2 regions of the Nocardioides sp. NPDC058538 genome follow, and region 2 is predicted to be linked to the other one. Evidence: riboswitches for the same ligand, from Rfam matches in the RefSeq annotation. Region 2 holds a riboswitch; the other holds the start of a gene.
The links. A riboswitch is a leader RNA that binds a small molecule or an ion and turns the genes downstream of it on or off. The one in region 2 is predicted to bind cobalamin.

Region 1: linked by a shared signal. The riboswitch ahead of ACFWQC_RS19445 (FecCD family ABC transporter permease) and the one ahead of ACFWQC_RS24815 (VWA domain-containing protein) in region 2 are both predicted to bind cobalamin.

The regions. Positions count from the first base shown of each region.
Region 1 is NZ_JBHXNY010000023.1:1,693-16,830, forward strand. Features, by position in the region: gene ACFWQC_RS19425 (cobalamin biosynthesis protein) at 1-342, shown strand, start outside; gene ACFWQC_RS19430 ((2Fe-2S) ferredoxin domain-containing protein) at 330-689, opposite strand; gene ACFWQC_RS19435 (ribonucleotide reductase N-terminal alpha domain-containing protein) at 805-2,520, opposite strand; gene ACFWQC_RS19440 (ribonucleotide-diphosphate reductase subunit beta) at 2,520-3,518, opposite strand; cobalamin riboswitch at 3,640-3,856, opposite strand; cobalamin riboswitch at 3,946-4,129, shown strand; gene ACFWQC_RS19445 (FecCD family ABC transporter permease) at 4,252-5,253, shown strand; gene ACFWQC_RS19450 (ABC transporter ATP-binding protein) at 5,250-6,107, shown strand; gene ACFWQC_RS19455 (ABC transporter substrate-binding protein) at 6,104-7,198, shown strand; gene ACFWQC_RS19460 (CbtB-domain containing protein) at 7,352-7,567, shown strand; gene ACFWQC_RS19465 (CbtA family protein) at 7,567-8,346, shown strand; gene ACFWQC_RS19470 (ferredoxin) at 8,385-9,056, opposite strand; gene ACFWQC_RS19475 (cobalt-precorrin-6A reductase) at 9,053-9,778, opposite strand; gene ACFWQC_RS19480 (cobyric acid synthase) at 9,775-11,475, opposite strand; gene cobF (precorrin-6A synthase (deacetylating)) at 11,472-12,251, opposite strand; gene cobN (cobaltochelatase subunit CobN) at 12,248-15,138, opposite strand, start outside.
Region 2 is NZ_JBHXNY010000041.1:530-10,230, forward strand. Features, by position in the region: partial or broken gene ACFWQC_RS24805 (cobyrinate a,c-diamide synthase) at 1-1,104, opposite strand, end outside; gene cobO (cob(I)yrinic acid a,c-diamide adenosyltransferase) at 1,098-1,712, opposite strand; gene ACFWQC_RS24815 (VWA domain-containing protein) at 1,712-3,823, opposite strand; cobalamin riboswitch at 3,849-3,988, opposite strand; gene cbiE (precorrin-6y C5,15-methyltransferase (decarboxylating) subunit CbiE) at 4,051-5,367, shown strand; gene ACFWQC_RS24825 (Fic family protein) at 5,372-6,604, opposite strand; gene ACFWQC_RS24830 (helix-turn-helix domain-containing protein) at 6,724-7,845, opposite strand; gene ACFWQC_RS24835 (hypothetical protein) at 8,266-8,979, shown strand; gene ACFWQC_RS24840 (hypothetical protein) at 9,021-9,641, shown strand.

The DNA.
Region 1 (15,138 bases), on a different contig from region 2:
GACCTGCTCAACCTGCCCGGATCCCGCCTCTCCGGCCTGCTCACGCTGGCCGCCGCGCCGTCACGGGCCAGGCAGGGGTGGGAGGCCTGGCGCCGCGACGCCGCGCGGCACCCGAGCCCGAACGCCGGCGTCGTCGAGGCATCCTTCGCCGGCGCCCTCGACATCCGCCTCGGCGGTACGAACCGCTACTACGGCAACCGGGTCGAGCACCGTGCGGTGATGGGCGACGGCCGCGCCGCCGCCCCCGCCGACGTCGTCAGCGCCACCACCCTGGCACGCCGGGTCGGCATCGGCGCGGCCCTGGTCGCGGCCGGGTACGCAGCGGTGACTCAGCGCCCGTGACGGAAGGCCCGTGCCATGACCGCGGGCGGAGCGTCGGCGATGCCCGGCCCGCCGGCGCGGGTCCACTGGGCCAGGGCGTCGGCGACTCGGGCCGAGCCGGCCCGGGCGACCCAGACCGGCCGCGCGCCGCGCTGCCGTCCCTCGGGTGAGGGGCCGACGACCACGACGTCGGCCCGCTCGCAGGGGCCGAGGCAGTCGGCGACACGTACCGTCGCCGACTCCCCGGCCGCGGTGTTCAACGTGGTCAGCACGGCGGCATGGTCCACCCCGGGCGACTTCCGCTCGGTCCCGCAGCAGCAGCCGCGGCAGACCGTCAGCGTCGGCCGCTCGAGGGCGGGGTCGCTCATCCTTCGCAGGCCTCGCAGTCGGGGCCGTTCTCGATGGCGCAGACCGCGGCGTCGCTCCAGTCGTCCCAGCTGAGGTCGTCGATGGCGTCGGTGGTGGTCGGGTTCTCGTTCATGGTCATGCCCCTGTGGTCGAAGTGGTCGAAGTGGACTGCTTGCTGGCCTGGATGCCGGCCCGGGAGCGCAGGTAGTACAGGCTCTTGATGTTCGGGTCGAGCAGCGCGAGCTTGTGGATCTTGCTGATGTACTGCGGGGTCGCGTCGGCCTGGAAGAACAGGTTGAGCGACTGGGCCTGGTCGATGTAGACCTGCCGGTCCGACGCGCGGGCGAGCAGGATCTCCTGGTCGATCTCGTAGCCGGTCTTGAAGACGTCCTTCTCGTGCTCGTCGAGCCAGTCGACGTGCTGGACCGAGCCGCCGTGGTCGACGATGTCGTCGATGTGCGCCTGGTCGTAGACCCCGCGCTCCTCCATGACCTCGACGAGGTTCTGGTTGGCCCGCGGCATCTCCCCGGCCGAGGTGGTCTGGTTCCAGACGCATGCGACGTACGGCTCGATGCCCTGGCTGGTGCCGCCGACGATCACCGCGGTGCTCATCGTGGGTGCGATCGCCATCAGGTGGGAGTTGCGCCGCCCGACGCACCACTCCGGGATGCCCGCGACCGAGCCCATCCACCGCGACGCGGCATCGGCATCGGAGGAGATCCGCTCGAAGATGTCCTTGTTGAGCGCGGCCGCCTTGTCCGACTCGAACGGCACCCGCTGCTTCTGCAGGTAGTCGTGGTAGCCCATCACGCCCAGCCCCAGGCTGCGGGCCTTCTCGGTGTAGCGCACCGCCCGCTCCAGGCCGCGGATGGTGCGGGCCTTGCGCAGGAACGCCTCGGCGACCGCGTCGAGGAAGACGGTCGCGACGTACGCCGTGTCCTGGTCCTTCCACTCGTCATAGGTCGAGAGGTTCAGCGAGGAGAGTACGCAGGTGTAGGAGTGGTCCTCGTCGCTGAACAGGGTGATCTCCGAGCACAGGTTGGAGGCCTTGTTGGCCAGCCCGTTGGCCCGGTAGGACTCGGTCTGGGCGGCGTTGACGGTGTCGACCTTCCAGATGTAGCCCTTGCCCAGCACCACCCGGATCTTGAGCACCCGCTGATAGCGCTCCAGAGCATCGCGATCCCCGGCCAGCATCCGGTCGATGAACGCCTGGCTGAAGATCCAGCCGATGTTCTTGTTGGCGGGCTCGCGGAAGATCAGGTCGGCGAGCTCGTAGAAGTCCGGGTGATCCACCGGCAGGTAGCCGGCCCAGGAGCCGCGGCGGGTGGCGCCCTGGCTGATCTGGTTGGTCATCTCCACGAAGTTGCAGAAGACCGGGACCACGCCGTTGGCCTTGCCGTTGTCGCTGAACTTCGCGCCGCGGGGCCGGACATCGCCGAGGTACGCCGAGGTCCCGAACCCGTTCTGGGAGAGGATCGCCGCCTCCTTGAGGGTCTCGTAGAAGCCCCACACCGAGTCCTCGACGTACGAGCCCTCGCACGAGACGGGCAGACCCCGGTCGGTGCCGAGGTTGGACAGCACCGGCGTCGACGGCGAGAGCCAGCCGTTCCAGATCGCCTCGAAGAACCGCTCCGTCCAGGAGACGCCGTCCTCGCGGGGGTACATCTCGTCGGCGAGATCGCCGGCGGTGCTGGCGATGGTCTCGTAGCGCTCCCGCACGCTCTGGCCCTCGACGGTGTACTTCGCCTTGAACATCGCGTAGCCAGCGGTGGTCATGAAGGCAGGCACCGTGCCCGACGCCTGCAGCGCCTTGCGCTCGGCGGAGAGCGCCTCCCAGTTGTTGTTGCTCATTAGAAGCTGAACTCCGTCTCGCCGATGTTGCGGTTGTATTCGTTGCCGGTGACCTGGAAGAAGTCGTGGAACTGGGTGCCGTTGATGCCGCTGTAGAACCACTCGGCGATCGGGTTGGCCTCGACGTTGAACAGCGGCTCCATCCGCATGTTCTCCAGGGTCATGTCGATGCGGGACCTCACGAAGGTCTCCAGGTCGGCCTGGTCGATGCCGGCGATCGGCCCGTGGTCGAAGAGCATCTCCACGATCCGGGCCTCGTGGGCGTAGAGGTGCTCGGCGACGCCGCGAACCCTCGCGAAGAGGTCGTCACGCTCGGCCTCGAACTTGTCGGCAGGGACGGTCGCGGCGTACTCCTCGAGGGTGGTGTTGAACAGCCAGGCGCCGCCGGTGGCGTGCAGGTTCTCGTCGCGGGCGGAGAAGTTGATGCCGCTGATCACGTTCTGCAGCAGGTTCTTTCCCCCGGACTGGAAGTGCTTGAGGAAGGCGAAGTTGGAGTAGAGGACGCAGTTCTCCATCAGCGTGAAGACGCTCAGCGCGTAGAGCAGGTCCTCGTCGGCGATGGCGTCCCACACGAACGCGATCCGCTCGGCCAGCACCGGGTCGTTCTTGTAGGAGTCGTAGAACTCCTCGGTGTCGATCATCAGCGTCTTGTTGAGCTTCGCGTAGAACGGCGCGTGCATGTTCAGCTCGGCGAACGAGAAGGCGTTGGTCATCATCTGGACCTCCGGACGCGGGAACGCGTGGAAGAGCCGGTCGCCCCACACCTCGCCGCCGAGGATCAGCTCGTAGATGGTGAACAGCTTCAGCGTCGTCTTGACCGCGGCCTGCTCGGCGTCGGTCATGTTGACCAGGAAGTCCTGCTTGTCGTTCTCGACCGGGATCTCCTCGGCGGTCCAGAAGATGCTCCGCTGCTTCTTGGCCAGGTCCTCGGCCATCGGATAGTCGAAGACGTACGCCGACTTCTCGGTGCGGATCGGTAGACCCTCGGTGTCGATCATGTCCGTGCCCTTCTCGCGCGGGCCCCCGGCCCGCTGGATGTCTCGTGCATCCGTGCCGGGGCAGGAGGGGACGGCGTCGTACGCGCTCGATCCCCTGACCTTCCCTCGAGGTCGCGGACCCCACCATGAGGTGGGCACTGGCAGGTCTTCGGACTCGTGGGCGTCTCGTGCTCGGTCCTAGTGGCCGTCGCTTCCCAGGAGCCGGCTTGCTCCCAGTGCTTCGTGACGGCGGTCGTTCCCACTCACCGCTGCGGGGCAGTCCCGGACTCACACCGGGTTCCCTCTTGCCTCTCCCGCCCCGTCGCCGAGGTGGGAGAACCAGCTGCGAGGACCACTATATGCGGGAATTACACCAATGCAACTTCCTAGATCTTGTGTTCAGCCGTGTCGTCGGAAACGTTCCCGACGCCGGCCCCGTGGCCCGTGCTAGCCTCTGCGCCGAGTCGAACGCATCCTGATGGATGCCAGGGAACTCCGGTGTGAATCCGGGACTGGCGCGCAGCGGTGAGGGCGACGGCGATGCCAGCAAGCCACTGGGGACCAGTCCCTGGGAAGGCGGCCTCGCCGGGTGAACCCGAGTCCGAAAACCTGTCGGCTCAGATGTACGTCACGGCCCTCGCGACCAGGGTCCAGAGGACCTGAGAGGCCGACCGCCGTGGAAACGCTGTCCCGCGAGACCCTGAGTCCGCGCCGTGCTCGTGACCGCAGACGACGAGTCCCGTTCGTGCCGCTGATGGCCGGGCTGCTGCTCGCCTCGGCGCTCAGCGCCGTCGCGTCCCTGGCCTTCGGGTCCGAGCGGATACCGATCGGTGAGGTCATCGCGGCGGTCGGCGACCGGCTCCAGGGAGACGCCACGGGGAAGTGGGACGTGATCGTGTGGGAGCTGCGCGTCCCCAGGGCGCTGATGGCGCTCGCCGTGGGCGCCGGCCTGGCCGTGGCCGGTGCCGGCATGCAGACCCTGGTGCGCAACCCGCTCGCCGACCCGTTCCTGCTCGGGATCAGCTCGGGCGCCTCGGTGGGAGCGACGGCGGCGATCACCACCGGGGCGCTGGGCGGCCTCGGCATCTACGCGGTCTCCGGCGGGGCGCTGCTCGGGGCGGTCGGCTCGGCCGTGCTGGTGTGGCTGGTCGCCACCGCACAGGGCGGGTTGACCCCGATCCGGCTGGTGCTCTCGGGTGTCGTGCTCTCCTCGGGGCTCTCCGCGATCGCCTCGTTCCTGGTCTTCATGAGCGATGATCCGCGCGCGGCCGACTCGGTGATGTTCTGGATGCTCGGCAGCGTCGGTGGCGCCAGCTGGGAGAAGCTGTGGCTGCCCGCGGTCCTCAGTCTCGTCCTGGGGCTCGGCATGCTGGCGCTGCACCGTTGGCTGGACGCCCTGGCCGCCGGCCCCGAGACCGCTGCCGCGCTCGGTGTGAACGTCGCGGCGCTGCGTACGACTCTGTTCGTCGCGCTGGCCGTGCTGGTCGGGGTCCTGGTCGCGGTCAGCGGTGGGATCGGGTTCGTCGGGCTGATCGTGCCGCACGCGGCCCGGCTGCTCGTGGGCGCCCAGCACCGGGTCGTCCTCCCGGTCGCGGCGCTGGGCGGTGGGCTGTTCCTGCTGTGGGTCGACGTCCTGGCGCGGCTGGTGGCGCGACCGCAGGAGATCCCGCTGGGGGTGGTCACAGGTGTCGTCGGGGCACCGCTGTTCCTGTTGTTGCTGGGCCGTGGGCACTACCGGTTCGGAGGCGGACGATGAGCGGGCACGACGCCGGGACCGTGCTGCGGCTACGTGGCGTCGGCGCCCGTCTGGGCACGCGCGAGGTGCTTCGCGACGTCGATCTGGACGTACCGGTGGGCACCCGCCTCGGAATCGTGGGGGTGAACGGCGTGGGCAAGTCGACCCTGCTCCGGATCCTCGCCGGGGTGCTGCGGCCGAGCGCCGGGCGGGCGCATCTCGCCGACGAGTCCGGCCGGCTCCACGAGACCGCCCGGATCGGCTCGCGTGAACGCGCCCGGCGGATGGCGTACGTCCCCCAGGAAGAGGCGGTCTCCGCCGAGCTGCTCGTCGGGGAGATGGTGGCGCTGGGCCGGGTGCCCCGCACCCGGCCCTGGTCCCGGGGCGGACGGCAGGAGCGCGAGATCGTGCGGGCGGCTCTCGACGCCGTCGGCCTCGCCGACCGCATCGACGACCCTTGCGAGCGGCTCTCCGGCGGCGAGCGGCGCCGGGCGGTGATGGCCCGCGGCCTCGCCCAGGAGTGCCCGGTGATGCTCCTGGACGAGCCCACCAACCATCTCGATGTCGCCTGGCAGCTGCGGTTGCTTCAGAGCGTCGCCGACCGGGCCGAGACCCTGGTCGCGACCATCCACGACCTCGACCTGGCGCTCCGATCCTTCGACCGGCTGGCGGTCCTCGGTCGGCCGCCGGGCAGCGAGCCCGCCGGCGATCCACAGAGTGGCCCGGCGACCGTCGTGGCCCATGGCCCGCCTGCCGAGGTCCTCGACACCATCCGCGTCGAGCACCACTTCGGCGTCGGCTCGGTCCAGGTGCCGCATCCACATCTGGACCAGCCCCACCTTCTCATCCACCCTCGGAAGGACCGATCGGCATGACCCAGCGCATCACCAGCCCCGTACGCCCCGGCCTCGTCTGCCTCGCCGCGCTCGCGCTCGGCACCACGATCCTGACGGCCTGCGGCGCGGAGGATTCCGCCGTCGACGAGGCGGGGGAGGGCACGATCACCGTCGAGAACTGCGGTGAGGAGCTCACGGTCGACGAGCCGGTGAGCGAGCTGTACGCCTACGACGGCGGGATCATCTCGATCGCCCTGGCGGTCGGCGCCCGCGAGGAGCTCGTCGCCGTCACCGGTCTGGCCCGGGACCAGCAGCTCCTCGAGCTCGCCTACCCCGAGGACCGAGTCGACGAGCTCCAGATCGTGGGCGAGGAACACCCCACGCTGGAGACCGTCCTGGCTCTCGACCCGCAGCTGATGTTCGCGGGCTGGGGCTACGGGTTCAGCGAGTCGCGCAACCTGGTGCCCGAGATGGTGCAGAAGCGGGGCATCGACACCTACCTGCTCAGTGAGACCTGCCGCCAGGAGGACGGCGACCGCGGCACCATGGAGGCCTGGACGGCGCTGCGTACCGACCTGCTCAACATCGGCGCACTGACCGGCCACGACGAGACCGCCAAGAAGGTCGTCGCCGACATCGACGAGCGCCGCAAGGCCTTGGAGAGCGCCCCGCGGCCTGCCGAGGCGCCGACCGCGTTCCTCTTCGACTCCGGCACCGACGCGATCTTCACCTCCGGCTCCTTCGGCGGACCACAGGCGATCTTCGACACCGCCGGAGTGACCAGTGCGACCGCCGATGTCGAGGACACCTGGACGGAGGTCGGCTGGGAGCGCTTCGCCGCTGCAGAGCCCGACGTCATCTACTTCGTGGACTACCCGGGGCAGTCCTACGAGGAGAAGGTCAAGGTCCTCAAGGCCAACCCTGCCTCCCGTGATCTGCCGGCTGTCAAGGAGAACAGATTCGTCAACCTGCCCTACGCGATGTGGGTCTCCGGCCCGCTCAACATCGACGCCGCCGAGTGGGTGCGGCGCTCGCTGGAGCACTTCGGTCTCGCCCCCGAGTCCGGGATCGAACCGACGCTCGACATCAGCGATCTCACCAACCTCGCCGGCAACGAGTGGCTCCGCTGAGATCCCGCTATAGTGCACGCAACGGACATGAGGAAGCCGGTGGAACTCCGGCACAGTCGCGCTACTGTGACATCGCCTCGCGGCGGTGGAGTCAGACCCGAGTGTCCGTCCAACCCCAACGAACAGGGACGCAGCTATCCCTGAGGAGGACATATGTCGCAGCACGCTGTGGCGCCCGTCGCCGGCGCAGAACTGCCCACCATCCCGCTCCGTGAGCTGGCCCCCTGGGCCCTCTTCTTCGGTCTGCTCGGTCTCCTGGTGCTCTTCTTCATCAGCGCCGACCAGGGCGCCGTCTCGATCCCGTCCGGCACTCTGATCCACGAGTGGGTCCACGACGGTCGCCACCTGCTCGGTTACCCCTGCCACTGATGAGCCCGCGTGCATTTCTCGTACGCGGCCTGCTAGCTGGACTCCTCGCCGGAGTCGCCACCTTCCTGGTGGCGTACTCCGTCGGTGAGCCGCAGGTCGGTGCTGCCATCGCGCTGGAGGAGTCGGCCGGCGCCGACGGGCACTCGCACTCCCATGCCGCCGAAGGTGACGAGGGTGGAGCGGAGGCCGCCGAGGTCTCCCGCACCAACCAGAGCACCTGGGGGCTGCTGACCGGCACCCTGGCCGTCGGCGTCGCGCTCGGGGGCATCCTCGGGCTGGTCGCCGCTCTCGCTCTCGGGCGGATCGGGCGGCTCACGCCGGGACAGTCGACCGCGCTCGTCACCCTGATCGGGTTCGTCGCGGTCGCGCTGGTGCCGTTCCTCAAATACCCGGCGACCCCACCGGCGGTCGGCAGCGGCGACACCATCGGCGTCCGCACCGCGGTCTACTTCGCCTTCCAGGCGCTCTCGGTCGTGGCGGCCGTGGTCGTGACGTACGCCGCCGTGCGGCTGCGCGGGCGCTTCGGCACCTATCTCGCCGTGGTCGGCGCGATCGCGGCCTACCTGGTCGTGATGGTCGTCGCGGGGGAGCTGTTCACGACGGTCAACGAGGTCGGGGACTTCCCGGCCGACACGTTGTGGTTCTTCCGCCGGGCCTCGCTGATCACGCTCGCCACCATGTGGGGTGTGATCGGAGTGGCGCTCGTCGGCCTCGTCGGCCGGCTCTACGCGCAGGAGCGGGCCGTTGCCGAGCGCAAGGCACTCGCTGCCACGTTGTGACCCACGCCGAGTCGGGTCAGGATGAGCCGACTCGGCGGTCAACGCGGGAGGCGGTAGGCCTCCACGGGGCGGCCGTCGGCCAGGTGATCACGCACGATCACCCGGGCGGCGGCCGCTTCCACGTTCCCGTACCAGACATCGTCGGGCTGGACGCTGAGCACCGGCGCCTGGTTGCACGGGAACTGGCACCCGGTGTGGGTGATCAGCAGGTCGTCGTCGCCGAGACCGACCTCCATCGCGCCCAGGATCACCGCCCTGGCGGTCTCCTCCGAGCCCTTCGCGGTGCAGCGCGGGCCGCGGCAGACCAGCACCTGACGTACGTGTTCGGGGACTCGTTCCCAGGCGGGCGAGGTCAACCCGGGCTCGGTGCCGGTGATCGGCCGGGTCTCGATCAGCACGTCGGCGAGGTCGTCGTGCGTGGTCGCCAGCCGGGTCGCGACCTGGATCTCGGGGCGGTCACCGGCGCGCTCACGCCACCAGTGGGCGGCGATCCGGCGCAGCCAGGACTGCCCGGGGGCGAGCGGGCCGAGGCTGACGCCGGCCAGCGTGATGGTTTCGGCTCCGGAGTCGGCGATCCGGGTCAGCTCGGCGGAGAGCGAGGGACCGCCCATCTGCAGGAACGCGAGGCTCGCGTCGAGCTCACCGGCCCAGCCGAGCAGGTCCTGACGCCGGGCGACGTCGGTCACCGACATCCCGACGACCACTCTCATCCGAGGCTCCGGACCCAGGCGACCGCGTCGGCGACGTCGTCGACGGTGCGGACGCCGTCGGCGGCAGTGGGGCGGCGTACGACCACGACGGGCACCCCGAGCTCGGCCGCCGCGGCCATCTTCGGCCAGGTGAAGGAGCCGCCGGAGTCCTTGGTGATGAGCACGTCGGTCCCGTGCTCGCGCATCAGTGCCAGCTCGCCCTCGATCTGGTAGGGGCCACGGCTGGTCAGCAGTGTCCACGGCTCGGGAAGCTCGAGGTCGGGCCGGTCGACCACCCGGGCGAGAGTCGCGTGGGCGGCGAGCGCGGGGACGAAACGGGCCAACTCCTGGCGCCCGACGGTGATGAAGGGACGCGTCCCGAGACCGGCGGCGAGCGTGGCGGCCTGGTCGTGGGTGTCGACGTAGGCCCAGGACGGGTCCGCGGGCCAGCCCGGCCGCTCCAGCCGGAGCAGCGGATGGCCGGTCCGCGCGCAGGCCGCGGCCGCGTTGGCCGAGATCCCGCGCGCGAACGGGTGCGTCGCGTCGACTACCGCGTCGAAGTGGTCGAGAGCCCCCCTCAAGCCCTCGACCCCTCCGAAGCCGCCGATCCGCACCGCGCCCACCGGCAGCCGCGGCCGGGCCACCCGTCCTGCCAGCGAGGAGGTGACGTCCACGCCCTCCTCGACCAGCCGCGCCGCCAGGTCCCGAGCCTCCCCGGTCCCGCCCAGGATCAGGAGCCTCATTGGATCCCCTCGCTGGTCGAGCCGTCGCCCTCGCTGGTCGAGCCGCTTCCCCCGCTGGTCGAGCCGCCGGAGCCGCTAGGCGGAGGCGTGTCGAGCGTTGTATCGAGCTTGTCGAGATGACCAACACGGTCCCCTGTCGCGCTCGATGGGACCGTGTTGGTCTCGACACCACGTCGTTCGTCCCTCACGACGTCGGCTCGACCAGCGGTGGCGGCTCGACCAGCGGGGGAAGCGGCTCGACCGACGGCGGAGACGGCCAGGTCGAGCAGGGCGTCGACGTCGAGGTGCTCCTCGACGAGGTCGCCGATCAGGTCCAGGCGGCGTTCGCGGGCGGCCGGGAAGGAGACCGTGGACGGCTCGCGGCCGAGCGTCGCGGCGAGGAACGCACCGCGCAGCGCGTCGCCCTCCAGGCTGCCGTGCCACATCGTCCCGAAGACCTGTCCCGAACAGGCACCGCCGAGGAATTCCGAAACCCCATCGCCGCGGGTGATCCGGCCGTGGTGGATCTCGTAGCCGCTCGCCTCGACGCCGAGCGCCGACCCGGTGGGCAGGCGAAGGTTCTTGGCGGGGGTGAAGTCGGTGCGTACGTCGAGCAGACCCAGCCCCTCGACCTCTGCGACCGATCCCTCGACGCCGTCGGGGTCGGCGATGACGCCGCCGAGCATCTGGAAGCCGCCGCAGATCCCGAGGAGCGGGCGGCCGCGGCGTACGTGCTCGGTCAGGGCCACGTCGAGGCCGCGCGAGCGGAGCCAGGCCAGGTCGCTGATCGTGGAGCGGGTGCCGGGCAGGACGACCAGGTCGGCGTCGGCGACGTCGGCGGGCGAGGAGGCGAACACGACGTCGAGGTCCGGCTCCAGGCCGAGCGCGTCGACGTCGGTGAAGTTGGAGATGCGGGGAAGGCGTACGACCGCGACCTTGCGGGTGGCACCTGCCGCCGAACGGCGCCCCTCGAGGTCGAGCGCGTCCTCGGAGTCGAGCCACAGCGACGGCTCCCAGGGGAGCACGCCGAAGACCCGGCGCTGGGTGAGCGACTCCAGCGAGTCGAGTCCGGGCTTGAGCAGCCCGGCGTCGCCACGGAACTTGTTGACCACAAAGCCGCTGATCAGAGCCTGGTCCTCAGGCTCGAGGAGCGCCAGGGTGCCGTACATCGCAGCGAACACCCCACCCCGGTCGATGTCGCCCACGACCACGGTCGCCAGCCCTGCGTGCCGGGCCAGGCCCATGTTGACGTAGTCCCCGGCTCGGAGGTTGATCTCGGCCGGGCTCCCCGCGCCCTCGGCGACGATGAGGTCGAAACGCGAGGCCAGATCGTCGTACGCCGCGTGGGCCGCGGTCGCCAGATGCCGGCGCCCCGCCTCCCAGTCGTGCGAGGACACCTCGCCCGCGGGATGCCCCATCAGGACCACGTGGCTGCGGCGGTCGGAGCCGGGCTTGAGCAGCACCGGGTTCATCGACGGCTCCGGGGTGACCCGCGCCGCCAGCGCCTGTACCCACTGCGCCCGGCCTATCTCGGCGGTCGTCCCGTCGCCTCCTCCGGGGGTCGAGCCTGTCGAGACCACCATCGAGTTGTTGGACATGTTCTGGGCCTTGTAGGGCGCCACCTTGACGCCGCGGCGGGTGAACGCCCGGCACAGCCCGGTCGTCACGACCGACTTGCCCGCATCCGAGGTGGTGCCGGCGACCAGCAGCCCGCTCATCGGGGCGTCCGCGGAGCCCGCAGGAGGTAGACGTCCATGACCCAGCCTGACGTCTCCCGCAGCCGCGTGCGAGCCGACTCGATCGCCGGCAGGACCTCGCCGACGGTGCCCGCGACCAGCTCCTCCTCGGGGGTGCCGAGGTTGCCGCCCCACCAGATCCGCCAGTCCTCGAGCCCGGGGAGGTCGACGACACGGTTGAGCATCACCACGAGGTTGTCGTGCCCGGCCTCGACGGCCTCGAGCACCGCGCGGCCAGTGGTGACGTAGAGCGGGCGCCCGACGTCATGGAGGACGAGTCGATGGCGGGCGGCGAGCAGCTGCACCGAGGAGATCCCGGGGATGACGTCGACCTCGACGTCGAGCTGTTCAGCGATCTGGTCGACGACCCGGATCGTGGAGTCGTAGAAGGCGGGGTCGCCCCAGACCAGGAAGCCGACGTCGCCGGGGTGCTCGGCCAGCACGTCGAGGTAGCGCTCGACCCGGGCGCGGTGCCAGTCGGCGACCGCCTTCCGATACTCGGCGTCGGTCCCGGTGAACTCCTCACGCCGCTCACGGGGCGCGTCGGCGACCTTCACCACTCGCGCCGGCGTGGACAGATGGCGGTCGAGCAGCTCCTCGCGGGCCCGCACCAGCGGATCCGGCATCCCGCCCTTGGCCGTGCCCGACTTGTCGGTGACCAGGAAGTAGTCGACCGACCGCATCGCGCTCACAGCTTCGAGAGTGACCTGGTCGGGGTCGCCGGGGCCGACGCCGATGATCTTGATCCGACGCGTCACTCTTCCTCCAGGTCACCTTCGATGTCGAGGTAGATCTCCTGCATCTGCGCGACGAGCTCGGGGTCCGGCTCCTCCCAGAGCCCCCGCTCGGCCGCCTCGTGCAGACGCTCGACGATTCCGCGCAGCGCCCACGGGTTCGAGGATCGCATGAACTCCTGGTTGGTCTCGTCCAGGACGTACTCGCGGGCGAGCTTCTCGTACATCCAGTCCTGCACGACACCGGCGGTCGCGTCGAAGCCGAAGAGGTAGTCGACGGTCGCGGCCAGCTCGAAGGCGCCCTTGTAGCCGTGGCGCTGCATCGCCGAGATCCAGCGCGGGTTGACCACCCGGGCCCGGAAGACGCGGTTGGTCTCCTCCTGCAGCGTGCGGGTCTTGATGGCGTCCGGCGAGGTGGAGTCGCCGACGTACGCCTTCGGCTCGCTGCCGGTCAGCGCGCGGACGGTCGCGAGCATGCCGCCGTGGTACTGGAAGTAGTCGTCGGAGTCGGCGATGTCGTGCTCGGCGGAGTCGACGTTCTTGGCGGCGACCTTGATCCGGCGGTAGTTGGCGCGCATGTCGTCGGCCGCCGGGGCGCCGTCGAGGTCGCGGCCGTAGGCGAAGCCGCCCCACGCCGTATAGACGTCGGCGAGATCCTGGTCGGAGCGCCAGTTGCCGGCCTCGATCACCTGCAGGATCCCGGCACCGTACGAACCCGGCTTGGAGCCGAAGATCCGGGACGTCGCGCGGCGCTGGTCGCCGTGATCGGCGAGGTCCTCGAGGGTGTGCGCACGGACGAAGTTGTCGGTGTCCGGCTCATCGAGGTCGGCCACCATCCGGACCGCGTCATCGAGCATCGAGACGACGTGCGGGAATGCGTCACGGAAGAACCCGGAGATGCGTACGGTCACGTCGATCCGGGGGCGGCCCAGCTCTTCGAGCGAGATGACGTCGAGGTGGGTGATCCGGCGGGAGGCCTCGTCCCACGCAGGTGCCACCCCGAGCAGTGCGAGCACCTCGGCGACGTCGTCGCCGGACGTACGCATGGCGGACGTGCCCCACACCGAGAGCCCGACCGATGTCGGGTAGTCGCCGGTCTCGTCCAAGTAGCGCTGGAGGAGCGAGTCGGCCATCGCCTGCCCGGTCTGCCACGCCAGCCGCGACGGCACCGCGCGTGGGTCGACGGTGTAGAAGTTGCGACCGGTCGGAAGTACGTTGACGAGCCCCCGCAGCGGCGAGCCCGACGGCCCCGCGGGGACGAAGCCACCGTCCAGCGCGTGCAGGACGGCGGACAGCTCGTCGGTCGTCCCGTTCAGCCGGGGCACCACCTCGGTCGCGGCGAAGGCGAGCACCTGCCGCACGGCCGGGTCGTCGTGGAGCGTCTCCGCGACCGCCGGGTCCCAGCCGGCGGCGTCCATCCGCTCCACCAGACCGCGAGCCTGGGTCTCGATCTCGTCGACCGCGCGGGTGTCGGCGCCCTCCTTGAGACCGAGCGCCGCACGCAGCCCGGGCACGGCGCCGCCGACGCCGCCCCACACCTGCGCGGCACGCAGGATCGAGAGCACCAGGTTGACGCGTGCCTCACCCTCGGGTGCGGCGCCCAGGATGTGCAGGCCGTCGCGGATCTGGGCGTCCTTGATCTCGCAGAGCCAACCGTCGATGTGGAGCATGAAGTCGTCGAAGTCGTCGTCCTCGGGCCGCTCCTCCATACCGAGGTCACGGTGGAGCTCGGCGGCCTTCATCAGCTGCCAGATCTCGCCGCGGATGGCGGGCAGCTTGGCCGGGTCCATGGAGGAGATCCGGTCGTACTCCTCCATCAGCGACTCCAGCCGCGCGATGTCGCCGTAGGACTCCGCACGCGCCATCGGCGGCACCAGGTGGTCGATGATCGTGGCGTGCGCCCGGCGCTTCGCCTGGGCGCCCTCGCCGGGGTCGTTGACCAGGAACGGGTAGATCAGCGGCATGTTGCCGATGGCCGCGTCCGGACCACACGAGGCTGAGAGCGCGGCGTTCTTGCCGGGCAGCCACTCCATCGAGCCGTGCTTGCCGAGATGGACGACGGCGTCGGCGCGGAAGCCGTTCTCGAGCCAGCGGTAGGCGCCGAGGTAGTGGTGCGACGGAGGCAGGTCGGGGTCGTGGTAGATCGCGACCGGATTCTCGCCGAACCCGCGTGGCGGCTGGATCAGGATGACGATGTTGCCGGCCTGGAGCGTGGCGAGCACGAGCTCGTTGTCGTCGTTGACAAAGAGGTTCCCCGGGGTCGGGCCCCAGGTCTCGACCATCTGTTCACGCAGGTCAGCGGGGAGATCCGTGGTCCACTCGTCGTAGTCGGCCTTCGAGATGCGTACGTGGGCGTCGGTGAGCTGGGCGTTGGTCAGCCACTCCTCGTCCTGGCCGCCGGCGGCGATCAGGGCATGGATCAGAGCGTCGCCGGCCGCGGTGTCGTCCGTGCCGTCGAGGATGCGTACGACCTCGTTGTCCTGCCCCAGGTCATAGCCCTCCTCGCGGAGCCGGCGCAGCATCCGGATCGCGGAGACCGGGGTGTCCAGGCCGACCGCGTTGCCGATCCGGGAGTGCTTGGTGGGGTAGGCGGAGAGCACCAGCGCGAGCCGCTTGTCCGGGTTGGGGGTGTGCCGCAGGCGGGCGTGGTTGACCGCGATCCGGGCGACCCGCGCGGTGCGCTCGGGGTCGGCGACGTAGTGGGGGAGGCCCTGCTCGTCGAGCTCCTTGAAGGAGAACGGGGCGGTGATGATCCGTCCGTCGAACTCGGGGATCGCGATCTGGTTGGCCGAGTCGAGCGGCGTGACGCCGTCGTCGGAGACCTCCCACTCCGCGCGCGAGCTGGTCAGGCACAGGCCCTGGAGCACCGGGATGTCGAGCGCCGCCATCCGCTCCACGTCCCAGGCCTCGT
Region 2 (9,701 bases):
GCCGTCGAGGGACTCGGCCAGATAGAGGAGCCCGGCGCACTCGGCGACCGTAGGGATCCCGGCCGCGACGGCCGCCCGCAGGTCGCGGAGGAGGCTCGTGTTGGCGGCGAGCTCGGCGGCGTACATCTCCGGGAAGCCACCGCCGAGGTAGATCCCCTTCGTGCCCTCGGGAAGCGCGGGATCGGTGAGCGGATCGAAGGAGCGTACGTCGCAGCCTGCCGCCTCCAGGAGCTCCTCGGTCTCGGGGTAGCGGAACGTGAACGCCCGCCCACCCGCGACGGCCACGACGGGTCGACCAGCGGTTGCGCTGGTTGAGCCGGCGTCGTGAGGAACGAGCGACGCCGTGTCGAAACCAACACGGTCGCTCTCGCGCAAGGCCGCCCCCGGATCCCAAGGACCTTCGGCCAGCGCAGGAGCGTTGCGAGCGACGTCAAGGAGCGCATCGAGGTCGAGGTGGGCGGCGACCTGCTCCCCCAGCCGCTCGATCAGCGTGACCGACTCGTCACGCTCGGCGACGGGGACGAGGCCCAGGTGGCGCGACGGGGAGGCGAGCGACTCGTCGCGCGGGAGCATGCCCAGCACTGGCAGGCCGACCTGCTCCAGCCCGCGCCGGATCTCGGAGGCGTTGCGGCCCGGGGAGCAGCGGTTGAGCACGACTCCCCCGATGCGTACGGACGGGTCGAAGGCCGCCATCCCGACGGCGATCGCGGCAGCGGAGCGGGACATCCGGGCGACGTCGAGGACCAGGACCACCGGCGAGGAGGTCAGTGCGGCGACGTGGGCGGTGGAGGCGAAGCCGTCGGTGCCGAGGCGGCCGTCGTAGAGCCCCATGACGCCCTCGATGACCGCCACGTCCGCCCCGGCGGCGCCATGAAGCAGCAGCGGCACGACGCGCGACTCCCCCACCAGATGAGGGTCGAGGTTGCGGCCCGGACGGCCGGTGGCGAGCGCGTGGTAGCCCGGGTCGATGTAGTCCGGGCCGACCTTGTGCCCGCTCACCGACATCCCGGAAGCGCGCAGCGCCGCCATCAGCCCGGTGGCGATGGTCGTCTTGCCCGAGCCGGTCGAGGGAGCAGCGACCACCAGCCGGGGCAGGCTCACCATTCGATGCCCCGCTGGCCCTTCTGACCCGCGTCCATCGGGTGCTTGATCTTGGTCATCTCCGTGACCAGGTCGGCGACCTCCAGCAGCGCCGGGTCGGCGTCGCGGCCGGTGATGACGACGTGCTGGCGACCCGGCCGCTCGGCGAGCACCGTGGCCACCTCGCCGGCCGAGACCCAGCCCCACTTGATCGGGTAGGTGAACTCGTCGAGGACGAGCAGGTCGTACGTCTCCGCGGCCAGGCACCGCTTGATCTCGGCCCAGCCCTCGGCGGCGTCCGCGGCGTGGTCCTCGGCGTCACCCTGCTTGCGGCTCCAGGACCAGCCGGAGCCCATCTTGTGCCAGTCGACCGGCCCGCCCTCGCCGGTCTCCTCGTGCAGCTTCCCGAGGCGCTCGAGCACGGTCTGCTCGCCGATGCGCCACTTGGCCGACTTCACGAACTGGAAGACCCCGATCCGCCAGCCCTGGTTCCAGCCTCGCAGCGCGAGCCCGAAGGCGGCGGTCGACTTCCCCTTGCCGGGGCCGGTGTGGACCATCACCAGGGGCCGGTTGCGGCGCTGGCGGGTGGTGAGCCCGTCGTCGGGTACGTTCAGCGGCTGTCCCTTCGGCATCAGGCAGCGCCCCTTCCCGTGGTGGATCCGGTGAAACCGTGGACGGCGGAGGTCAGCGCCTCCGCGCTCACCTCGGCGACCGGCACGTGCTCGGCCCCCAGGTGCTGGGCAAGCTGCCGGGCGAGCCCGAGCCGCATCGGCCCGCTCTCGGAGTCGATGACGACGGTGGTGACGCCCAGACCGGCGACGTACGCGGCGGCCTGCTGCGACCGCCGGACGGCGTCCTTGCCATGAGCCTGCGCAGTTTTTCGGGATGAGTTGGCGCGCCCGTCGGTGACCACGACCAGCAGCGGCCGCAGATCAGGGTCACGAAGGTGCTCGCGCTGGAGCACGCGGGCGGCCTCGAGGAGGCCTTCGGCCAGCGGCGTACGTCCTCCGGCGGGCACCTCGTCGAGGCGTGCCGCGGCGAGGTCGACCGACCCGGTCGGCGGCAGCACCAGCTCGGCGCCCTCGCCCCGGAACGTGATCATCCCGACCTTGTCGCGGCGCCGGTAGGCGTCCAGGAGCAGCGAGAGGACCGCGGCCTTCACCTGCGCCATCCGCTTGCGTGCGGCCATCGACCCGGAGGCATCCACGCAGAAGAGCACCAGGTTGGCCTCCCGGCCCTCACGGACCGCGGTGCGGAGGTCCTCGATCCGCAGCTCGACCTTCGCGGAAGTACGCGGGCGGGTGGCCTGCTTGCCCGCGGCCGCCTTGAGGGTCTCGACGAGGTGGAGCGAGCCACGGGTGCTGACGCTCGCGCCGATCCGGCGGCCGCTGCTGCCGATCGCCTTGCTCCGGCCGCCGCTGCGGCCCGTGCCCAGGCCGGTCACGGTCAGGAGGCGGGGGCGGTAGGCCGGGGCGGCGGCGGTGACGGACTCGGGCGCGACGCCGGAAGGCGACTGTGGCTGGTCGAGTGCGTCATCGGCTGTGTTGGTTTCGACACCGCTCGCTTCGCTCGCGGGCTCAACCGACGGGGGTTCACCGTCGGTCGAGCCGCCGGAGCCGCTAGGCGGAGGCGTGTCGAGACCAACAGGGTCACCTTCGGCGCCCGAGTCGTCCCCCGAGCCATCCGAAGGCCCTCCCTCGGGCGGCTCGGGCGGCAGCTCCTCGTCGCCGAGGATGCGGTCGAGCAGGTCCTCGTCGAGCCCGGGAGCGTCGAACGGGTTGCGACGGCGCCGGTGCGGGAGCGCCAGCAGGGCGGCCCGGCGGATGTCTTCGCGGGTGACCTCGGAGCGACCGGCCCAGGCCGCGTGCGCGACCGCGGTGCGGGCGGTGACGATGTCGGCGCGCAGCCCGTCGACCTCGAACGCCGCGCAGACCTCGGCGATCTTGAGCAGCCCGGGAGCGGTGAGACGTACCTTCCCGACGAGGGCGCGCGCGGTGGAGACCCGTGCGGTCAGGTCGCGCTCGGCGGCCTCATAGCGCTCGACGAACGCGGGAGCGTCCAGGTCGAAGGCCATCCGGCGGCGTACGACCTCCGCCCGAAGGGAAGGATCGCGGGGCGCGGCGACCTCGACGGTGAGCCCGAAGCGGTCCAGGAGCTGCGGACGCAGCTCGCCCTCCTCGGGGTTCATGGTGCCGATCAGCACGAACCGGGCGGCATGCTCGACCGAGACACCGTCGCGCTCGACCGAGACCCGGCCCATCGCCGCCGCGTCCAGCAGCAGGTCGACCAGGTGGTCGTGGAGCAGGTTGACCTCGTCGACGTAGAGCAGGCCGCGGTGGGCCCGCGCGAGCAGCCCCGGCTCGAACTCGACCGCACCGCGCGACAGCGCGCTCTCCAGGTGGAGCGAGCCGACGACCCGGTCCTCGGTCGCTCCAACCGGGAGCTCGACCAGGCGCACCGGCCGGCTCTCCACGACGGCGGCAGACCCGAAAGGACCGTCCGGCGACTCCGCGGACGGGTCGGCCGGGTCGATCGAGAACCGATCCCCGGCGTAGACCGAGATCGAGGGCAGCACGGCCGCCAGACCGCGTACGGCCGTCGACTTCGCCGTCCCCTTCTCGCCACGGACCAGGACCCCGCCGATCTCCGGGGAGATGGTGGTGAGCACGAGCGCGAGGCCCATGTCGTCGAGGTCGTCCGCCTGGCAGCCGAGGACGGCAGAAAATGGGTAATGAACCGGCATGGAGAGGCTCCCGCTCCCTATCGCTTGGACTGGATGGGCGCGGGGCCGGTCTTCGGACTTGTCGAGTCCCCACGAAGGGGCTCGTTCACCGCAGCGGGCCTGTGCCGGATTCTCACCGGCTTCCCAGATTCTCCCTTCCCACCGTCCTCACCAGCTCCTGTGACAGAGCCGATGACTGGGCAGTCGGGGCACCTCGCGCCTGAGCGGCCACTGTAGCGTCTGGCCTCATGATCGTCGTGGTGGGCATCGGTGCCGGAGGTTGGGACGAGATCCCCGTACGTCACCAGCAGCTGATCCGGGGCTCCGCCGTCCTCCTCGGTGGCAAGCGCCATCTCGACCTCGTCCCGGACGTCCCCGGCCAGCGGCGCGAACCCTGGCCGTCACCGCTGCGCGAGGGGCTCCCGGCTCTCCTCGATTCGCTGCCAGGCGACGCGCCCGTCGTCGTTCTGGCCTCGGGCGACCCGCTCGTCTCCGGCGTCGGGACGACCCTGATCTCGCTTCTCGGGCGAGAGAACGTACGCATCGAGCCGGCCGTCTCCTCCGTCGCCCTCGCCCGCGCCCGGATGGGTTGGGCCGCCGAGTCCTGCGTGGCCGTCAGCCTCGTCGGCCGCGACGTATCGCTGGTCGCCCGCGAGCTCGCTCCCGGCCGCCGGATCCTGGCGCTCTCCTCGGACGGATCCACTCCGAGGCAGATTGCGGACCTGCTGGTCACCACAGGATTCGGCGCCTCGACATTGGCGGTCCTCGGTGACCTGGGCGCGGAGACGGAGAGCGCGCGAACCGCGTCCGCCTCGGCCTGGGTCGGGGAGTCTCCACGCCTCAACATCGTGGCGATCGAGTGCGTCGCCGACCGTGTTGGTCTCGACACGCTCGCTGGCGCTCGCGGCTCGACCAGCGCATCGTCGGTCGAAGGCCACTTCGTTCAGGCCTCGGAGCCGCTAGGCGAAGGCGTGTCGAGACCAACACAGTCGCTCCCCGCTTCCTGGGCCGCCGGCCTCCCCGACGACGCCTTCGAGCACGACGGACAGCTGACCAAGCGCGACCTACGGGCCTCCGCACTGGCCCGCCTCGCCCCGGTCCCGGGTCAGCACCTCTGGGACGTCGGCGCAGGCGCAGGCTCGGTAGGCATCGAGTGGATGCGCTCCCACCCCACCTGCACCACGACCGCGATCGAGGCCAGCCCAGAGCGGGCGGCCCGGATCGCACGGAACGCGTCCCGACTCGGCGTACCCGGCCTGACCGTCGTCGATGGCCGCGCCCCCGATGCTTTGGCCGACCTCCCAGCCCCCGACGCGATCTTCATCGGCGGCGGCGCGACCCGCCCCGGCGTACTCGACGCCTGTCTGCGAGCCCTCCGCCCCGGCGGCCGGCTCGTGGTCCACGGCGTCACCCTGGAGACCGAGCAGGTCCTGGCGCGCCAGCACGCGGAGCGAGGCGGCGAGCTGACCCGGATCTCGGTGGAGTCCGTCGACTCGATCGGCACCTTCCGGGGCTGGGCACCCCAGCGCACGGTCGTCCAGTGGGCCTTCCAGCCCGCCGAGTAGCAGTTCAGCCGCGGCGACCGACTCGCTCAGCGAAGGCGTCGAGCGCATCGACGACTTCATTGGCCAGCCACACACGGTTACGTTGGCCGCTGCCTACGCGAGTGAGGATCTTGGCATTCTCCAACTGCTCGACGGCCCGCTGAGCGGCAGACAGCGCCGTTCCTGTCGCGGCCTCGACGTAGGCAATGTTCACGGCTGGCTGGTTGAGCAGGTACGGAAGGAGTCGCTGTGCGGCCGACCCTCGCCGGGATGGCAGTCGCTCACCCCAGCCGTCGTACACCCGCTCCAGATCATCAACCAGGTGGCGGCCGTTGCTGACCGCCCTGAACGAGGCGTTGACGAACTGCCGAACGATCGGCTCGACGTCCCCGCTGCGATAGTCGGTCAACGCCTGGAAGTACGCCGATGTATCGGTCAGCAGGCCAGCAGACACAGGGACGGTGAGGCGGCGTGTCACATCGGCATGGCGCAGCATCGCATGAACAAGGGTCCGACCGACGCGTCCGTTGCCATCGTTGAAAGGGTGGATCGTCTCGAACTGCGCATGCGCAATCGCACACTGAACCAGGACCGGAAGGTCCACCCTCCGCACGAAGGCGATCAAGTCCTCCATACACGCCGCTACCCGAGTGTGATGAGGAGGAACGAAGGACGCAGTATGCGGGCTCACCGCGGCGCTGCCGATCCACACCTGAGCCGTTCGGAAGCGACCAGGAGTGGCGTACTCGTGTCCGGCGAGAAGAGCATCGTGGGCAGCCAGGATCGAGTCGACGCTGATGTCGTCAGCGAGCGCCACTGCCCGTTGCATCGCGACGACGTTCGCCGTGACGAGCTGAGCATTCGGACCACTCTTCGCTTCGATCGAAGCGAGTGCCAAAGCCTTGGCGCCGGCCGTGACACCCTCGATCTGCGACGACGACGCCGACTCCGTCCGCAGCAGCACCGACGCGAGCGGAGCCAGCTCTGTCGCCACGTCCTGTCCTTCGACGCGGGAGCGTCGCTCGGTCAGCGCGGTGACCTCAGCATCGAAGCGAGTGATCTCGCGCACTGCGTCCTCAGCCTCGGCCTGGATCTCCGTACTGACCGCTGATACCAGGCCTTCGATCCGAGCGGGGACGGCAGCCTCGTATGGGCCGCGCGCTGACATCCGCTGGCGTCGGGATGCGGAACGGTCTGGCTCGCCTTGCCAATCGCGCGACTCCATCTCGACGGCGAACTCTGTGTGAGAGTGGTTCACAGTCGCACCTTACACCACTTTATTGAGATAAGTTGGTATATGGACGCTCGACGTGGCCCTCGAGATGTCCACCACGCCGATCCTTCCTGATCGTCCAAGCCGCGCGTACGCCGGCGCGATCAGCCGGCGAGGTCGCGGCGCCACCGCGGGGTGGTCGACTCGAGGGCCGCGAGCAGCCCGACTGTCTCTGACGGGTCGCTGAGGCGGTCGCCGAAGAGGTCCTTGATGCGCCTGAGCCGGTGCCGCACGGTCTGCTCGTGGACCATGAGGTGCTCGGCGACGACGGGGGCGCTGGGGCGGGTACGCAGCCAGACCAACATGGTCTCGGCGAGCGCCAGGCGCCGTTTCGGAGTCTCCTCCATGAGCGGCGCCAGCAGCTGTTCGTCCGCGAAGCGGCGCAGCATCGGGTCGGCGTGCAGACACAGTTCCGACTGGTGCGCGGCACACCACACGATGCCGTCCTCAGAAGCGCGGATGACCTGCTCGGCGACCAGGGCCAGGGCCCGCATGCCCCAACGTACGGCGTGGTGGGTGTCGTCGAGTCGTACCTCCCAGGTGACCGCGACCGGGCGGCTCGTCTCAGCGACTACCGCCTGGGCCCGAAGGTGCACCTCACCCGAGGCCCCGATCACGACCATGGCGCCCTCGCTCGAGCCGGCGAGCAGACGTGCCGTGGGCGCGCCGAGGTGGGCGGAGACCGGTCCACCCGGAATCACCGCCACGGCCACCCGATCGGTGATGGCCCAGCCGGCACGGCCGGCCAGAGCACGCAGGGCGCCCGCTCGTACGTCGCCGACGAGCGCCGCGAAGAGCGGCAGCCGGGGATCGATCGGCGGAGCGGGCTCGGCGAAGCCCCGCATGGCGTGCTCGAGGAGCTGGTGCTGGTAGTCCATGAGTGCCTCGGCGAGGTAGCTCACCGACGCCAGCGGCAGCTCCAGCTCGCCGGCGATCTTCGACATCTCCCGCCAGAACTCCTGCGTCGCGATGTGGTGTGCCGCTCGCATCGCATCGAGGTTGTGGCCGGCCCTTCCCTCCAGGCTGCCCAGACGTCGATAGATGTGGGCCACGGTCGCCCCACGTACGGGTGCACCGGCCATCGCGTCGACGAACAGGGAGACCGCCTCGCCGAGTGCCTCCTCGATGACGTCGTGCACCCGTGGATCGCCGAACGCGGCCACCTCGCGGCAGATGCGTCCGGCGATGCGGCGAGACAGGTCACGGGCCCGGGGCCGGTAGGCCACCACGATCTCCCGAGCGATCGCGTCGGGCGGCGGCGAAAGGTCGATTCGCAGCGTTGGCCGGGGCCTTCTCGGGATCGGGCCCGTGAACGTATCCGTAGTCGGTCGTGTCCTCGTCGTCACGCAACTCTCCTCCGCACTCGTCCCTCGCTGCGCTGCGACCTGGGGAGCCGCGCGAAGGACGACATCCCCTGCAGTGAAGGGCTCGGCCGGACCCCGCGTCCAGAGCGGCAGAGGTTCGCTCCCGGATAACCCTGAAAAGTTGTGACGGTCCTCACAACTTTTCCGTGCTGGGTCGAAGTTGTCACCAACCTGACAGTTTTGGCGGGATCCCCGACCTAGCGGCGGCATCGCGGTTGCCAGCCCTCGGCAGCGGCCGCGTCAATGGGTGGCGTCATCCATCCCGGACCGCAAGGGGAAAACGTGAGAACCAAGCCTCCACCCCGTCACCGCACGTGGGTCGCCACAGCATTCGCCGCGCTCGTGGCCACCGCGCTGCTCACGGGGGCACCCGCTGCCCAAGCCGTCGAGAACCCGACCCTCAAGGTCGACTACGACGCCGTCGGTACGACGCACATCGGTGCGCAGGTCGACTCGTCGATGGCCATCGGGCCCTCGGTGCTCAAGTCAGTCATCGACACCACCAACGGCCACATCGTCGGGGGATCCCTCGCCATCCCGACCCAGACGATGAGCTTCGACATCTTCGGGATCCCGTCCCGAGCCAAGGTCACCATGACCCAGGTCGGGTCACTGTCCGGCGCCATCGTGCCCACCAGCCAGCTGGGCAAGTCGACGCTCACCTCGACGGTCGCCTACGACATCCAGCTCAGCGACGTCGAGGCCAAGGTGTTCGGCATCTGGTGGCCATTGGCTGTCGGCAGCCGCTGCCACACCGCCGAACCGGTCACCATCACCGCCAGCACTCCTGAGGGTGAGTTCTTCACCGTCAACGGCGGCGGCCGGGTCACCTCGACCTACACGATCGGGAGCTTCACCGGGTGTGCCGCGCTGAACTTCTTCGACATCCCTGGCTTCTTCCCCTGGTTCGGCTCCATCCCGATCAACGCCCTGGTGCCGGGCACCGACAACTCCCTCGAGCTGCAGATCGCCAATCCTCGCGCGGGCACCGCGTGAGCCTCTCGGGTTCAACACAACACCACACAAGGAGAAACATCATGAAGAAGATCACCAGCCGCGTGCTCACCGGTCTCGCTGCCGGAGCCCTCGCTGTCGGGACCGTCGCGGCCATGTCCGCGCCGGCCCAGGCCGCCGCCGCCGGCTACACCCCGAACGGCACGAACCCGATCACGTTTGTCGGGAACAACGTGTCCTTCACCGCGGTCGAGGCCGACCAGACGCTGACCTGTGAGCAGTTCGACCTCACCGGCAACATCATCGACCCGGGTCAGACCCGGGAGTTCGGGGAGGCCGCCGGTACGCTGCCCAACCTCGCGTCCAGCGGCTGCACCAACCCGATCGCCGGTGACACCACCGTCGACCCGACTGGTACCTGGGGCGTGAGGGTCGACGGAGCCGAGGTCGGCTCGGTCTCGCCGGCCACGCTCACCAGCGTCACCGCGTTTGTCGAGGCCGCCGGCTGCTCGTTCAACGTCGCGGGCGAGGTGAGCGGCACCTTCAACGACTCCACGCAGGTGTTCACGCCCACCGGGTCAACGCTGACCATCTCAGACAACCCGGTCGGCTTCATCTGCCCGATCCTGGGTGTCGGACAGGGACAGTCCATCTCCGTGGCCGGGACCTGGACGGCCAACGGTCTCACCATCACCAACCCGTGATCGACCAGCGCTGAACCGATCCATCCGGGGTCTGTGTCGTTGGCAACTGCCATCGGCACA